DNA from 3 places in the Streptomyces sp. NBC_01268 genome. Region 3 is predicted to be linked to each of the others. Evidence: riboswitches for the same ligand, from Rfam matches in the RefSeq annotation. Region 3 holds a riboswitch; each other region holds the start of a gene.

Region 1 (4,900 bases), 1.9 Mb from region 3:
TGGCCTTCACCGCGGCCACCGTCATCAGGTTCGGGTCGCCGGGCCCGAGCCCGACCCCGTACAGCTTTCCGGTCACTGCTGGATCTCCGCTTCGTGCGCGAGGGCGTTGAGCGCCGCCGCGGTCATGGCGCTGCCGCCCCGCCGGCCCCGTACGACCAGGTACTCCAGGCCGAGGTCGTTGGCGGCCAGCGCGTCCTTGGACTCGGCGGCGCCGATGAAGCCGACCGGGATGCCGAGCACGGCGGCGGGCCGGCCCGCCCCCTTCGCGATCATCTCCAGGAGGTGGAAGAGCGCCGTCGGCGCGTTGCCGATCGCGACGACCGAGCCCTCCAGGCGGTCCCGCCACAGCTCCATCGCGGCGGCCGACCGGGTGGTGCCCAGCTCGGCGGCGAGCGCGGGCACCGACGGGTCGGACAGCGTGCAGACCACGTCGTTGTCGGCGGGCAGCCGCTTGCGGGTGACCCCGCTGGCGACCATCTGGGCGTCGCACAGGATCGGCGCGCCCGCACGCAGGGCGGCACGCGCCGAGGCGACGACGCCGGGGGAGTGGGCGATGTCCCGCACGAGGTCGGTCATGCCGCAGGCGTGGATCATCCGCACGGCGACCTGGCTGACGTCGGCGGGCAGGCCCGCGAGGTCCGCCTCGGCGCGGATCGTGGCAAAGGAGCGGCGGTAGATCTCCGCGCCGTCCTTCTCGTACTCGAACATCCTGTTGCTCTCGCTCATCTCGTGGGGGTCGCCGGGCCGCGGGCCGCCGCGACCGCTTCGGACAGGGAGGTACGGAGGGTGGGGACGCCGTCGACCAGGTAGCCGCCGTCCTCGGTGGCGAGGACGTCGACCCAGGCGCCGTGCGGGTGCCCGCAGCGGCGTGCGCACCCGGAGAAGTGGACGGGCAGCCGCCCGTGCGGGGCGAGGGCCGCGTCCCGCCGCACGTCGGCGAGGGACTTGGCGCAGCCGGGCCGCCCGGTGCAGGCCCCGACGCCGGTGCCGGGGGCGTCGGGCCGGGTGATCAGGCCGTACGCGGCGAGCTCCGTGAGCGCGGCGAGCCGGCCGGGCGGCGCGGCGACCACCGCACCGCGCCAGGGCGTGAACCGCACCTCGCGGGCCGGCAGCAGCGCCCGCAGTTGGACGGCGGTCAGCCGGCCGAGCGGCGCGAGGACGTACAGGGCGTCCGCGCCCAGCGGCCCCGGGACGGGCGGGTCCCCTTGGGGCAGCGGCGGTACGGGGTGGGGGACGGGCTCCGCGGCGAGTCCGGCGCGCGCCAGGGCGGCCGCCAGGTCGGGCACGCACCCCTCGGGCAGTTCCCGCACCCGCCAGGCGCCCGTCCCGGCGGTCTCGGCGGCCCGCAGGAAGGCGTCGGCGGCGGCGAGCGCGGCGCGCGGGGCGTCGGTCGCGGCGACCCGGAAGGCCTGGGGGCCGAGGCGCAGCTGGGCGCGGACGTCCCCGCCCGCGGGAGGCCCTTCTGCGAGCAAGGTCACATCCCCGCCGAGCCCCGCGACGTCGCCCCGCCCGTCGTCCAGGACGAACAGGAAGCGTCCGGAGAGCGCCGCGGTCCACGCCTCCGCGCACAGCAGCGCGTCCAGTTCCCGTGCCCACAACTGCGGCTCGGCGCCGCCGAGTCCGTCCAGTCCGGCGGCCGGAGAGACGACGATGTTGCGGACCCGTTCGTGGCTCGGCGAGGGCAGCAGCCCGGCCCGGTCGAGCAGCGCGGCCAGCTCGGCGCCGCAGCCCTCGCCGAGCCCGCGGAGCTCCGCGTTGCCGCGCGAGGTGATGCTGATGCTGCCGTCCCCGAGGGACTCGGCCGCGTCGGCCAGCGCCAGGACCTGAGCCTCCGTCAAACGCCCGCCGGGCAGCCGGAGTCGGGCGAGCCGCCCGTCGTCCGCCGCGTGCAGTCGCAGCGCACCCGGACAGGCGTCGCCGCGGTCCCGTATGAGAGGTTCGCCCGGTTCGGGCGAGGTGCGTGGGGTGGCCGACATGGCGGCGAGCATACCCACGGCGGGATCCGCTCCCACCTGCCGAGAACCAGCCACGACCGGGGCCGGAGCCGGCCACGACCGGGGCCCGGGGCCGCCGTGACCGGGGCCCGGTCCCCCGGTGTGATCCGCCCGACCCCCGGCTCTCCCCCGCCGCGCCCGCTCACGATCTAGGATGCAGACGGCATGGGGTCCCAGGACCCCGGGGAGGAAGCCCGGTGAGAATCCGGCGCGGTCCCGCCACTGTGAGCCGGTCCGGAGTTTCGGGGCGGTGAGTCAGGAACTCCCGCCGTCCATACGACCACCCGGGGCGCGGACAACCCCGAGGAAGGCCCTGAGCTCGCCATGCTCCTGCTGCTGTCGCACTCCGACACCGACCTGCTCAGCGCCCGCGCGGCGAACGCCGCCGAAGGCCCGGTGGAGTACCGGTACGCCAACCCGGCCCGGCTGCCGCTGGCCGACCTCCCCGCCCTCCTCGACGGCGCCGAACTCGTCGTCGTCCGCCTCCTCGGCGGCCTGCGCTCCTGGGAGGAGGGCCTCGACACGGTCCTGGCCGCCGGGAAGCCCGTGGTGGTGCTGAGCGGCGAACAGGCTCCCGACGCCCAGCTGATGGAGGCCTCGACCGTCCCGGTCGGCGTCGCCACCGAGGCGCACGCCTACCTGGCGCACGGCGGCCCGGGCAACCTCGGCCAGCTGGCCCGCTTCCTCTCCGACACCGTGCTGCTGACCGGCCACGGCTTCGAGCCGCCGGCCCCCGCGCCGACCTGGGGCCCGCTGGAGCGGACCGCGGGGGACACGCCCGAGGGCGCCCCCACCGTCGCCGTGCTCTACTACCGCGCCCACCACATGAGCGGCAACACCGCCTTCGTCGGCACCCTCTGCGACGCGATCGAGCGGCAGGGCGCCCGGGCGAAGGCCCTGTACGTGGCCTCGCTCCGGGCCCCGGAGCCCGAGCTCCTCGACGAGCTGCGCGGGGCCGACGCGATCGTCACGACGGTCCTCGCGGCGGGCGGCACCAAGCCGGCCGAGGCGCAGGCGGGCGGCGACGAGGAGGCCTGGGACGCGGGCGCGCTCGCCGCCCTGGACGTGCCGATCCTGCAGGCGCTGTGCCTGACGGGCTCGCGCGCCGCGTGGGAGGAGAACGACGAGGGCCTGTCGCCGCTGGACGCGGCCAGCCAGGTCGCCGTCCCGGAGTTCGACGGCCGGCTCATCACCGTCCCGTTCTCCTTCAAGGAGATCGACGAGGACGGGCTGCCCGCGTACGTGGCGGACGCCGAGCGCTCCGCCCGCGTCGCCGGCATCGCCGTCCGGCACGCCCGTCTGCGGCACATCGCGAACGGCGAGAAGAAGCTGGCGCTCGTCCTCTCCGCGTACCCGACGAAGCACTCCCGCATCGGCAACGCCGTCGGCCTCGACACCCCGGCCTCCGCCGTGGCGCTGCTGCGCCGGCTCATCGCCGAGGGCTACGACTTCGGCCCGGTCGAGGACATCCCCGGCCTGGTCTCCGGCGACGGCGACGAGCTGATCTACGCCCTGATCGAGGCCGGCGGCCACGACCAGGACTGGCTCACCGAGGAGCAGCTGGCCCGCAACCCGGTCCGCATCCCGGCCGCCGACTACAAGCGCTGGTACGCCGAACTCCCGGCGGAGCTGCGCGAGCAGGTCGAGGAGCACTGGGGCCCGGCCCCGGGCGAGATGTTCCTGGACCGCTCCCGCAACCCCGAGGGCGACATCGTGCTGGCCGCGCTGCGCCGCGGGAACCTGCTGGTCCTCATCCAGCCGCCGCGCGGCTTCGGCGAGAACCCGATCGCGATCTACCACGACCCGGACCTGCCGCCGTCGCACCACTACCTGGCGGCCTACCGCTGGATCGCCGCCCGCGCCGAGGACGGGGGTTTCGGCGCGGACGCGATGGTGCACCTGGGCAAGCACGGCAACCTGGAGTGGCTGCCCGGCAAGAACGCCGGCCTGTCCGCCGCCTGCGGCCCGGACGCCGCGCTCGGCGACCTGCCGCTGGTCTACCCGTTCCTGGTCAACGACCCGGGCGAGGGCACCCAGGCCAAGCGGCGCGTGCACGCCACGCTCGTCGACCACCTGGTGCCGCCGATGGCCCGCGCCGACTCGTACGGCGACATCGCGCGCCTGGAGCAGCTGCTCGACGAGTACGCGCAGATCAGCAGCATGGACCCGGCGAAGCTGCCGGCGATCCGCGCGCAGATCTGGACGCTGATCCAGGCGGCGAAGCTGGACCACGACCTGGGCCTGGAGGACCGGCCGGAGGACGACGGCTTCGACGACTTCCTGCTGCACGTCGACGGCTGGCTGTGCGAGGTCAAGGACGCGCAGATCCGTGACGGTCTGCACGTCCTGGGCGGCGCCCCGGTCGGCGAGGCCCGGGTGAACCTGGTCCTGTCGATCCTGCGGGCCCGGCAGATCTGGGGCGGCACGCAGGCGCTGCCGGGCCTGCGCGAGGCGCTCGGCCTGGACGAGTCGGCGGCGACGCGCACCACCGCCGACGAGGCGGAGGCGAAGGCCCGCGAGCTGGTCGAGGGCATGGAGGCGGCGGACTGGTCCGTGGACGCGATCGGCTCCGTGGCCGGCGCGTACGGCGCCGAGGTGCACGCGGTGCTGCGCTTCGCCTGCGAGCAGGTCGTCCCGCGCCTGGCCGGCACCACCGACGAACTCACGCACGCGGTCCACGCGTTGAACGGCGGCTTCGTCCCGGCCGGGCCCTCGGGCTCGCCGCTGCGCGGCCTGGTCAACGTGCTGCCGACCGGCCGCAACTTCTACTCGGTCGACCCGAAGGCCGTGCCGTCCCGCCTCGCGTGGGAGACCGGCCAGGCGCTCGCCGACTCGCTCCTGGAGCGCTACCGCACGGACAACGGCGAGTGGCCGACCTCGGTGGGCCTGTCCCTGTGGGGCACGAG
Region 2 (4,900 bases), 5.6 Mb from region 3:
GCCGACTACGGCACGGCGACCACCCTCACGCCGACGCTGACGGCGAAGGTCACGCACCCGGACCCGTCGAAGGAGGTGTGGGCCGAGTTCTCCGTCTGGGACAACACCGACCAGACCCAGCCCCAGCCGATCACCATGGGCGCGGCCGGCTCGGCGAGCACCAAGGTCCGCGGCCAGGGCACCGTCTCCGTCCCTGTCCCCCAGCTGATCCCGGGCCACGCCTACGGCTGGCGGGTCCGCACCACCGACGGCACGACCACCTCGTCCATCTCCACGAACTGCCACTTCAGGGCCCCCGCGGCCTGATCCCGACCGGCGGATCGTGAACCCTGGTCGCCCATGCGGGCGGGGCCCCGCCGCGCGGGGTCCCGCCCTCAGGGCCGGTCAGGGGGCCGTCAGAAGCGGCCCTGCCCGATCGGGAGGCGCTGCGGGAGGGTCGGCAGCGGGAGCCCGGTGGAGCGGTGGGCCTGGTCGGCCGGGGTCCGGCAGGTGAGGTCCCCGGCGGGCAGACGGCCCGTGACCAGGTAGGCGGTGGCGGTCGCGTCCGCGCAGGATCCCAGGCCGTAGACGCCGTGGCCCTGGCCGCCGAGGACGGTGACCATCCGGGCCCCCTTCATCGCACGGCGCAGCCCCTGCCCACTGGCCAGGGGTGTCTGGGAGTCCCACTCGTTCTGCAGGACGAGGGCGGCGACGGAGTTGTTCACCTCGGTGGCGGGCTCGGCCCCGCCCCGCCAGAACGCACACGGCTTGATGTTCGACGCGAAGTCCCCGTACAGCGGGTACCGGCGCTTGTCGCGGATCGCGTCGCGCCGGTACCGCTCCGGGTCGCGCGGCCACGCGCGGGTGTCGGCGCACACCACGGACCAGAAGGCGGCGTCCATGTTGTCCGCCGGGACGGCGGGTGCGTCGGCCGGGGCGTCGGCCGCGCGGGCGAAGGCCGACGGTACCGGGGCGGGCGGCGTGCCGCGCCGCGCCGGCGCCGGGGTCCGGCCCTCCGCGGCGTCCTTGAGCCGTACGACCGCCTCGGCGGCGTAGGCCACGTCGAAGAAGACGGCCCGCGACCCGAGCCGGATGTCGTCGCCCGTCAGGGCGACGCCGTCGAGCTCGATCGGCTCGCGGTCCGCCCGGGCGACCAGCGCCCAGAACGTCGCGCCGACCTCGGCAGGGATGGCGCCGAGCCCGTAGGTCGCGTTCCGCTCGGCGGCCCAGCCGGTCCACCGCGTGAACGCCGGTTCCGCCCCCTCGGCCCATATCCGGATCATGCCGCGCCAGATCCGCTCCGGGTCGACCGCGCTGTCGAGCACGAACCGGTCGGCGCGCTTGGGGAACATCTGCGTGTAGACGGCTCCCAGATAGGTGCCGTAGGAGTAGCCGAGGTACGAGATCTTCTTCTCGCCGAGCACCGCGCGGATGACGTCCATGTCCCGTGCCGTGTCGCGGGTGGTGAGGTGCGACAGGACGGCGCCGTTCCGCGCCCGGCACTTCTCCGCGACGGTCCGCGCCCACTGGACGTCCCGCTTGAACGTCGCTGCCTTGTAAGGGCGTTGCCACGCGGTCTCCGCGTCGTTCAGTCCGCAGCTCACCGGGCTGCTCCGGCCGACGCCCCGGGGGTCGAAGCCGATCAGGTCGTACCGCTTCCTCACGTCGTCCGACAGCATCGGCGCCATCCAGACCGGCATGTCGAGGCCCGATCCGCCGGGCCCGCCGGGGTTCAGCAGCAGCACACCGCGCCGGTCACGGGCGCTGGTCGCCTTCGTCCGGGACACGGCGAGGTCGAGCGTGCGGCCGTTCGGGCGGGCGTAGTCGAGGGGCACCTCGATCGTCGCGCACTCGTACTCCGCCGGCCCTTCGGCGTCGCAGCGACTCCAGCGCGGCTTCTGCCGGCCGTAGCGGGCGAGCGGGTCGGGTGACGGGGTGGCGGTGGTCGCGGTGGCGGCCCGGGGCGCCGGTCCGGCCGCCGAGGCCACGGCGGGGGTGAGAACGGGGAGGAGCGTCGCGATGGCGCCGAGGGCCACGGCGGGCGCTGTTCGTCTGCTTCGCACGGTGATGGAGATCCTCGCGGGAGGTGGACGTTCTGTCCCAAGAACCCTTGCTCAGAGGGGACTTGCCGGAATCCCCCCGAAGGACGGCATCATCTCCCCCTGAAGGAGGACCCGACCCTGACCGATGGCACAGAACCAGCCACCTCCACAGGGTCCTTGATCCCCTGCGGCCTGGTCGCGACGTGAACTCCGGTGTGCCGGGCCCGGCTTCACCCGCCGGCCGGTGTGGCCCGTGGTCTAGAGTGAGGGCGCAGCTGGTTCGCCCCGTCCGCCAGGCGGGATGCGTCGTAAGAGGGAACCCGGTGGGAATCCGGGACTGCCCCGCAGCGGTGAGTGGGAACGACCGCCGTCACACAGCACTGGGTCCGACGTACCGGACCTGGGAAGCGACGGCCAGTAGGAGTCCCGTACGACGGGACGTGCCCGCGAGTCCGAAGACCTGCCCGTTGCCCGCACGCGGACGATTCCGCGCGCGGCCATCCGGTGACCTCGAGGGCGGGTCGGCGACCATACAGGCGGACGAGCGTGCCTTGCTGCGCGCGTGCGCATCCGCCTGTTCCCGGTCTCCCTTCGCCCCTCGTCAGGTCTCCGGACCTCAGGGATTCATCTCGCGAAGGAGATCTCCGTGACCACGAAGTCCGCAGCCGCGGCAGCACGGGCCACCGTGTACGGCTACCCCCGTCAGGGGCGGAACCGCGAACTCAAGAAGGCGATCGAGGGCTACTGGAAGGGCCGCGTCACCGCCGACGCCCTCCGGAACACCGGCGCCGCGCTGCGCCGGACGAACTGGCTGCAGCTCGCCGACGCCGGCATCACCGAAGTGCCGACCGGCGACTTCTCGTACTACGACCACGTCCTGGACACCACCGTCATGGTGGGCGCGATCCCCCGCCGCCACCAGGAGGCCGTGGCGGCCGACGCGACGGACGGCTACTTCGCCATGGCCCGCGGCACCCAGGACGTGGCGCCGCTGGAGATGACCAAGTGGTTCGACACCAACTACCACTACCTCGTCCCCGAACTGGGCCCTGACACCGTCTTCTCGGCGGACTCGGCCAAGCAGGTCACGGAGCTGCGCGAGGCCCTCGCGCTGGGTCTGACCGCCCGACCCGTCCTGGTGGGACCGGTCACCTATCTCCTGCTGGCGAAGCCCGCCCCCGGCGTGGCGGCGGAGTTCGAGCCGCTGACCCTGCTGGACCGCCTGCTGCCCGTCTACGCCGAGGTCCTCGCCGACCTCCGGGCCGCCGGCGCGGAGTGGGTGCAGATCGACGAACCGGCCCTGGTGCAGGACCGCACGCCCGCCGAACTCGCCGCCGCCGCACGGGCCTACCGCGATCTCGGCGCCGCCCGGGACCGGCCGAAGCTGCTCGTCGCCTCCTACTTCGACCGGCTGGGCGACGCCCTCCCGGTGCTCGCGAAGGCGCCCGTCGAGGGACTCGCCCTCGACTTCACCGGGCCCGCCGCCGCGAACCTCGACGGACTCGCGGCCGTCGGAGGCCTGCCCGGCAAGCGGCTCGTCGCCGGCGTGGTCGACGGCCGCAACGTCTGGGTCGACGACCTGCAGAGCTCCCTCACCACCCTCGGCACCCTCCTCGGTCTCGCCGGCCACGTGGACGTGTCGGCCTCGTGCTCGCTGCTCCACGTGCCGCTCGACGCCGCGGCCGAGGAGGACGTCGACCCGCAGGTCCTGGCCTGGCTCGCCTTCGCCCGGCAGAAGACGGACGAGGTCGTCGCCCTGGCCAAGGGCCTGTCCCTGGGCACCGACGCCATCAGCGGCGAGCTGGCCGCCAACCGGAGCGCGCGCTCCGCCCGCGCCGCCTCCCCCCTCACCCGCGACCCCGCCGTCCGGGCCCGGGTCCGGGCCGTCACCGAGGCGGACCGCCGCCGCTCGCCGTCCTACGCGCGGCGTGCCGCCGCCCAGCGGGCCCACCTCGGGCTTCCGCTGCTCCCGACCACCACCATCGGGTCCTTCCCGCAGACGGCCGAACTGCGCGCCGCTCGCGCGGACCTGCGCGCCGGACGGATCGGGGACGAGGGCTACGAGGAGCGCATCCGGGCGGAGATCCAGGAGGTCGTCTCCTTCCAGGAGAAGGCGGGGCTCGACGTCCTGGTGCACGGCGAGCCCGAACGCAACGACATGGTGCAGTACTTCGCCGAACAGCTCGACGGCTACCTCGCCACCCGGCACGGCTGGGTGCAGTCGTACGGCACCCGGTACGTCCGTCCGCCGATCCTCGCCGGTGACATCTCCCGTCCGCGGCCGATGACGGTGCGCTGGACGACGTACGCGCAGTCCCTGACGCCCAAGCCGGTCAAGGGCATGCTCACCGGCCCGGTCACCATGCTCGCCTGGTCCTTCGTCCGCGACGACCAGCCGCTGGGCGAGACCGCCCGGCAGGTGGCCCTCGCGCTGCGCGACGAGGTGAACGACCTGGAGGCCGCCGGCACCTCCGTCATCCAGGTCGACGAGCCCGCGCTGCGCGAGACCCTGCCGCTGCGGGAGGCCGACCACCCGGCGTATCTCGCCTGGGCGACCGAGTCGTTCCGGCTCACCACCGCGGGAGTGCGGCCCGACACCCAGATCCACACCCACATGTGCTACGCCGAGTTCGGCGACGTCGTCCAGGCCATCGACGACCTCGACGCCGACGTGATCAGCCTGGAGGCGGCCCGCTCCCACATGCAGGTCGCCCGCGAACTCGCCGCCCACGGCTACCCCCGCGAGGCCGGTCCCGGCGTCTGGGACATCCACTCCCCCCGCGTCCCGTCCCCGGAGGAGGCCACCGCCCTGCTCCGCGCGGGACTTGAGGCGATCCCCGCGGAGCGGCTCTGGGTCAACCCCGACTGCGGGCTGAAGA
Region 3 (4,900 bases):
TCCTCGCGGAGCGCGCCGAACGAGGTGTCCGGGGCCGGGACGAAGCGGCGGCCGGAGGCGGCGGCGACCTCGCGCAGGAAGGCCCTGCGGAAGCCGTCGCTCTCCAGCGAGCCGTGCCAGTGGGTGCCCCACACCGCACCGACCCGGCAGCCGTCGAGGAACGGCTCGCCGCCCTCGACGGTGGCGACGCCGTGGTGGATCTCGTACCCCTCGACCCGTTCGCCGAGCGCCTCGCCGACCGGCCGGGCCAGGGTCTTCTCGACGCCGAAGCGCACCCGCACGGGCAGCAGCCCGAGCCCGTCGACCACGCCGGCCCTCGACTCCACCTCGTCCTCGATCCGCTGGCCGAGCGCCTGGAAGCCGCCGCAGATGCCGAGCACCGGGCGCCCCTCGGCGGCGCGCCGGGCCAGCGCGTCGGCCAGGCCGCGTTCCCGCAGCCAGGCGAGGGCCTTGACGGTGCCGCGGGTGCCGGGCACGACGACCAGGTCCGCGTCGACGAGCTCCTCGGGCCGGTCCACGAACCGGACCACGACGCCCGGCTCGGCGGCCAGCGCGTCCACGTCGGTGAAGTTGGACATCAGCGGGACGGCGCAGACGGCGACCCGCAGCACGTCGGCGCCGACCGGCGGCGCCACCACCGACTCGCGGACGGTGCCCCGCAGCGAGACCCGCAGGCCGTCCTCCTCGTCGATGCCGAGCCCGTGCGCGTACGGCAGGACACCGAGGGCGCGGCGTCCGGTGAGCCCGTGGAGCATGTCGAGACCGGGCTCGAGGAGCGTCACGTCGCCCCGGAACTTGTTCACCAGATAGCCGGCGACGAGCGCCTGGTCCTCGGGTGCGAGCAGCGCCGTCGTGCCGAAGAACTGGGCGAACACCCCGCCCCGGTCGATGTCGCCGACGACCACGACGGGCAGCTTCGCGGCCCGCGCGATGCCCATGTTCACGATGTCCGTGCGCCGCAGGTTGATCTCGGCCGGGCTGCCCGCCCCCTCGCAGATCACGGCGTCATACGTGCCCCGCAGTTCCTCCAGGCACGCCATCACGGGCTCGAAGAGCGTCGCCTGGCGCCCGCCGTGGTAGCCGCGGGCGCTCATCTCGCCGACCGGCTTCCCCATGAGCACGACCTGGCTGGAGCGGTCGCTGCCGGGCTTCAGGAGCACCGGGTTCATCAGCGCGGTGGGCTCGACGCGGGCGGCCTGCGCCTGCATGGCCTGGGCGCGGCCGATCTCGGCGCCCTCCCGGGTGACGAAGGAGTTCAGGGACATGTTCTGCCCCTTGAACGGCGCGACCTTGACGCCCTGCCGGACCAGCCAGCGGCAGATGCCGGCCGTGACGACGCTCTTGCCCGCGTCGGACGTGGTCCCGGCGACCAGCAGCCCCCCACCCCTCATGCGTTCCTCCGCTTCAGCGCGCTCGCGATCATCCGGCCGCCGACACAGGCGGCCAGGGTCAGTCCGGTCACCCGGCGGGACAGGCGTACCGCCCGGTCGATGTCGGCGACCTCGACGGGCCGCCCCGCCCCGTTGAGGACGGGCCGGTGCTCGATCCGGCCGCCGTACGCCAGCGTCCCGCCGAGCCGTACGCCGAGCGCGCCCGCGAAGGAGGCCTCCACGGGGCCCGCGTTGGGGCTGGGGTGCTTCGCCGCGTCGGCGCGCCAGGCCCGGGCCGCGCCGCGCGGGTTCCCGCCGGCGACGGTGGCGAGGACGGCGGTGAGCCGGGCGCCCGGCCAGCCGGCGAGGTCGTCGAGCCGGGCCGAGGCCCAGCCGAAGCGGCGGTACTTCGGTGACTTGTGGCCGACCATCGCGTCCAGGGTGTTGACCGCCCGGAAGCCGACCAGGCCGGGCACGCCCGCGACGGCGCCCCAGAACAGGGCGCCCACGACGGCGTCGGAGGTGTTCTCGGCGACCGACTCGACGACCGCGCGGGCCATCGCGGGACCGTCCAGGGAGTGCGGGTCGCGCCCGCACAGGTGCGGCAGGCGCTCCCGGGCGACCTCCAGGTCCCCGGCCGCGAGCGCCCCGCCGATCGCGCGGGCCTCGCGGCCCAGGGTCGTACCGCCGACGACGGCCCACACGGAGGCGGCGGTCAGGGCGACGGTGGCGGCGCGGCTGCCCCGTACCGTACGGGCGGCCAGGGCGCCGAGCGCCATGGTGGAGCCGGCGCAGACGGCGGTGTGCAGGGCGCCCCAGCCGCGGTGGTCGCGCAGCAGGCGCTCCTCGACCGCGCCGGCGGCCCGGCCGAAGGCGGCGACGGGATGGCCGCGGCGGGGGTCGCCCGCGAGCAGGTCGACGGCGAGGCCGGCGGCCGCTCCGTACGCGAAGACTCGGGTGGCACCGGAGGCGCCGGTGGTACCGGGAAAGCTGAGGCCGCGGCCGGGCATGGCGCTCTGTCCTCACTCAGGGTCCGCGCCCTGGATCGACGTGACCGGCGGCGAGAGTTCCTGACTCCCGGCCCCGGGGGGCCGGTCACAGTGGCGGGACCGCGCCGGATTCGCACCGGACTTCCTCTACTGCCGCCGTAATGGCCCCGGCAGTCCACCACGCTGCGCGAACAGCCGTCAACTCACCCTTGACCTGCGTCGGGTCACTGTGCGGAGCGCCACAGACACGACGGCCGGGCGGTCCGCACCCGTGGTGCGGACCGCCCGGCCGTCGTGCCCGTGCGTCGGACGACGCTCGGTGGAGCGCGTCAGATGACGATCAGGTAGATGCCGTACGCCACGGCCGCCGCGCACAGGGCGAAGCAGGCGTAGGCGCCGGTGCGGGCCAGGCCGGCGGAGCCGCCGCTCGCGGCCGCCTCCTCCTGCTTGGAGAGGCCCATGACACCGAGGGTGAAGAGGCCCACCAGGGCGACGGTCGCCACGAGGCTGACTCCGAAGACGGAGCCGAGGGCTGCCCAGTCGATCTTCATGCTTGGTTCCAGTTCCTTAGACCGCGGCGGCGGGGGCCGGGGGAGCGGCCGGGTCCGTGGGGCCCGGGGTGGGGATGGTGGTCTTCAGGTCCGTGTCCGCGACGGCGGCGACGGAGCCGGCCGGCGGCGGCGGGGTGACGGCCGCGATGGCGGTGGTCACGACGCCGGCGGGCTCGGCGGGGGCGGCGTCGAGGTCGTCGGCCGTGACGTTGTTGTGGTCGACCGGCTTGCGACGGGACAGCGACCAGATGACACCGGAACCGGCGACCAGCAGGACCGCGACGGCGGCGATGCCCCAGGGGCCCTGCTTGGTGAGGAACTCGGCACCGGCGCCGACCACGCCCGCGGCGGGCAGGGTCAGACCCCAGGCGACGAACATCCGGGTGGCGGTCGACCAGCGGACGACACCGCCCTTGCGGCCGAGGCCGGCGCCCATCACGGCACCCGAGCAGGACTGGGTGGTGGAGAGCGAGAAGCCCAGGTGGGAGGAGGCCAGGATGACCGTGGCGGCGCTGGTCTGGGCGGCGAAGCCCTGCTGCGGCTGGAGGTCGGTGAGGCCCTTGCCCATGGTGCGGATGATGCGCCAGCCGCCGAGGTAGGTGCCGAGCGCGATCGCCACACCGGCGGCGACGATGACCCACATCGGAGGGTTGGAGCCGGGGGCGAGGACGCCGCCGGTGACCAGGGCGAGGGTGATGATGCCCATCGTCTTCTGGGCGTCGTTGGTGCCGTGCGCGAGCGAGACCAGACCGGCGGAGGCGATCTGGCCGGCCCGGTAGCCCTTGGCGGTGGCCTTCGTCTCGGCCTTCGCGCCGATGCGGTAGGTCAGCCGGGTGGCGACCATCGCGGCGAGACCGGCGACGATCGGGGCGGCGACGGCGGGGATCAGGACCTTGGTGACGATGGTCGGTCCGTTGACCGCGCCCCAGCCGGCCGACATCACGGCGGCGCCGATGAGGCCGCCGAACAGGGCGTGGGAGGAGCTGGACGGCAGACCGAGCAGCCAGGTCAGCAGGTTCCACAGGATGGCGCCGACGAGCGCCGCGAAGATCACTTCTGTACGAATGCCCTCTTCGTTGATGATCCCGCCGGAGATCGTCTTGGCGACCTCCACGGACAGGAACGCGCCGACGAGGTTCAGCACGGCGGACATGGCCACCGCCGTCTTGGGCTTGAGAGCACCGGTCGAGATGGTCGTCGCCATCGCGTTGGCGGTGTCGTGGAAACCGTTCGTGAAATCGAACACGAGAGCTGTCACGACCACAATCGCGAGCAGCAGCGTGATGTGTTCCATTTACCCAGGCAATCGTTTGACGTCAGTGGCTCGTCGAACGTACGCAACCTGGGTGAACGGAAGATGAACTGGATCGGGCTGTGTGGTGTCCCCAACCGGGGTCCCGGCATTCCATTTCCGCCCCCGGAACCGTCCCGGACCGCCCGGCTGTCCACCATGCGGTCAGGGTGCGACCCGGGGTAAGCCCTGCCGTACCAGGACGCATGCGACTCCCACCCCTTCCACCCCTCTCCACCCGTTCCGTCCCATGGACCCCTCACGGCCCGCCGGCCGACCCCGCGCGCACCCCGTCAGCCGTACGGACGACCCCTCCGACGAGAGCCATGTCACTCGTCGGGAGGTCCGTCCGGTGGCAGCCTTCCCGCCCTCTGCCGACACTGGGAGCGTGCGCCCGGCTACAGCGACGGCAGCTGCCGTCACCACAGTGATCGGTGTCGGCGCGGCCGCTGTGGCGGCCGGCCGGTACGCCAGCGACGCCGCCCTCAAGGTGCCGTCCGGACGCCCCCTCCCGGGCGACCCCAGACTGACCGTGCACGCCAGCGGGCCCGGCCGGATCACCCTCACCCGCAGCCTGGCCTCCCTGCGCCCCGGCACCTACGGGATCGAGGCCGCCGGACTGCACGCGGTCGTCGGACCCGTCCTGGACCGGGTCCCGCACACCGCCGACACGGTGGTGCGCCGGCTCGAACGGGTCGA

What was found. A riboswitch is a leader RNA that binds a small molecule or an ion and turns the genes downstream of it on or off. The one in region 3 is predicted to bind cobalamin.
Region 1: another riboswitch for cobalamin. It lies ahead of cobN (cobaltochelatase subunit CobN); the one in region 3 lies ahead of OG309_RS08820 (cobalamin biosynthesis protein).
Region 2: another riboswitch for cobalamin. It lies ahead of metE (5-methyltetrahydropteroyltriglutamate--homocysteine S-methyltransferase); the one in region 3 lies ahead of OG309_RS08820 (cobalamin biosynthesis protein).

The regions. Positions count from the first base shown of each region.
Region 1 is NZ_CP108454.1:3,967,905-3,972,804, reverse strand. Features, by position in the region: gene OG309_RS17610 (precorrin-2 C(20)-methyltransferase) at 1-76, opposite strand, end outside; gene OG309_RS17605 (precorrin-8X methylmutase) at 73-726, opposite strand; gene OG309_RS17600 (cobalamin biosynthesis protein CobG) at 723-1,976, opposite strand; cobalamin riboswitch at 2,139-2,281, shown strand; gene cobN (cobaltochelatase subunit CobN) at 2,319-4,900, shown strand, end outside.
Region 2 is NZ_CP108454.1:7,654,019-7,658,918, reverse strand. Features, by position in the region: gene OG309_RS34250 (LamG-like jellyroll fold domain-containing protein) at 1-306, shown strand, start outside; gene OG309_RS34245 (alpha/beta hydrolase) at 396-2,042, opposite strand; cobalamin riboswitch at 2,281-2,503, shown strand; gene metE (5-methyltetrahydropteroyltriglutamate--homocysteine S-methyltransferase) at 2,668-4,900, shown strand, end outside.
Region 3 is NZ_CP108454.1:2,024,790-2,029,689, reverse strand. Features, by position in the region: gene OG309_RS08825 (cobyric acid synthase) at 1-1,391, opposite strand, end outside; gene OG309_RS08820 (cobalamin biosynthesis protein) at 1,388-2,380, opposite strand; adenosylcobalamin (AdoCbl) riboswitch at 2,434-2,508, opposite strand; gene OG309_RS08815 (hypothetical protein) at 2,689-2,910, opposite strand; gene OG309_RS08810 (inorganic phosphate transporter) at 2,927-4,204, opposite strand; gene OG309_RS08805 (alpha/beta hydrolase) at 4,590-4,900, shown strand, end outside.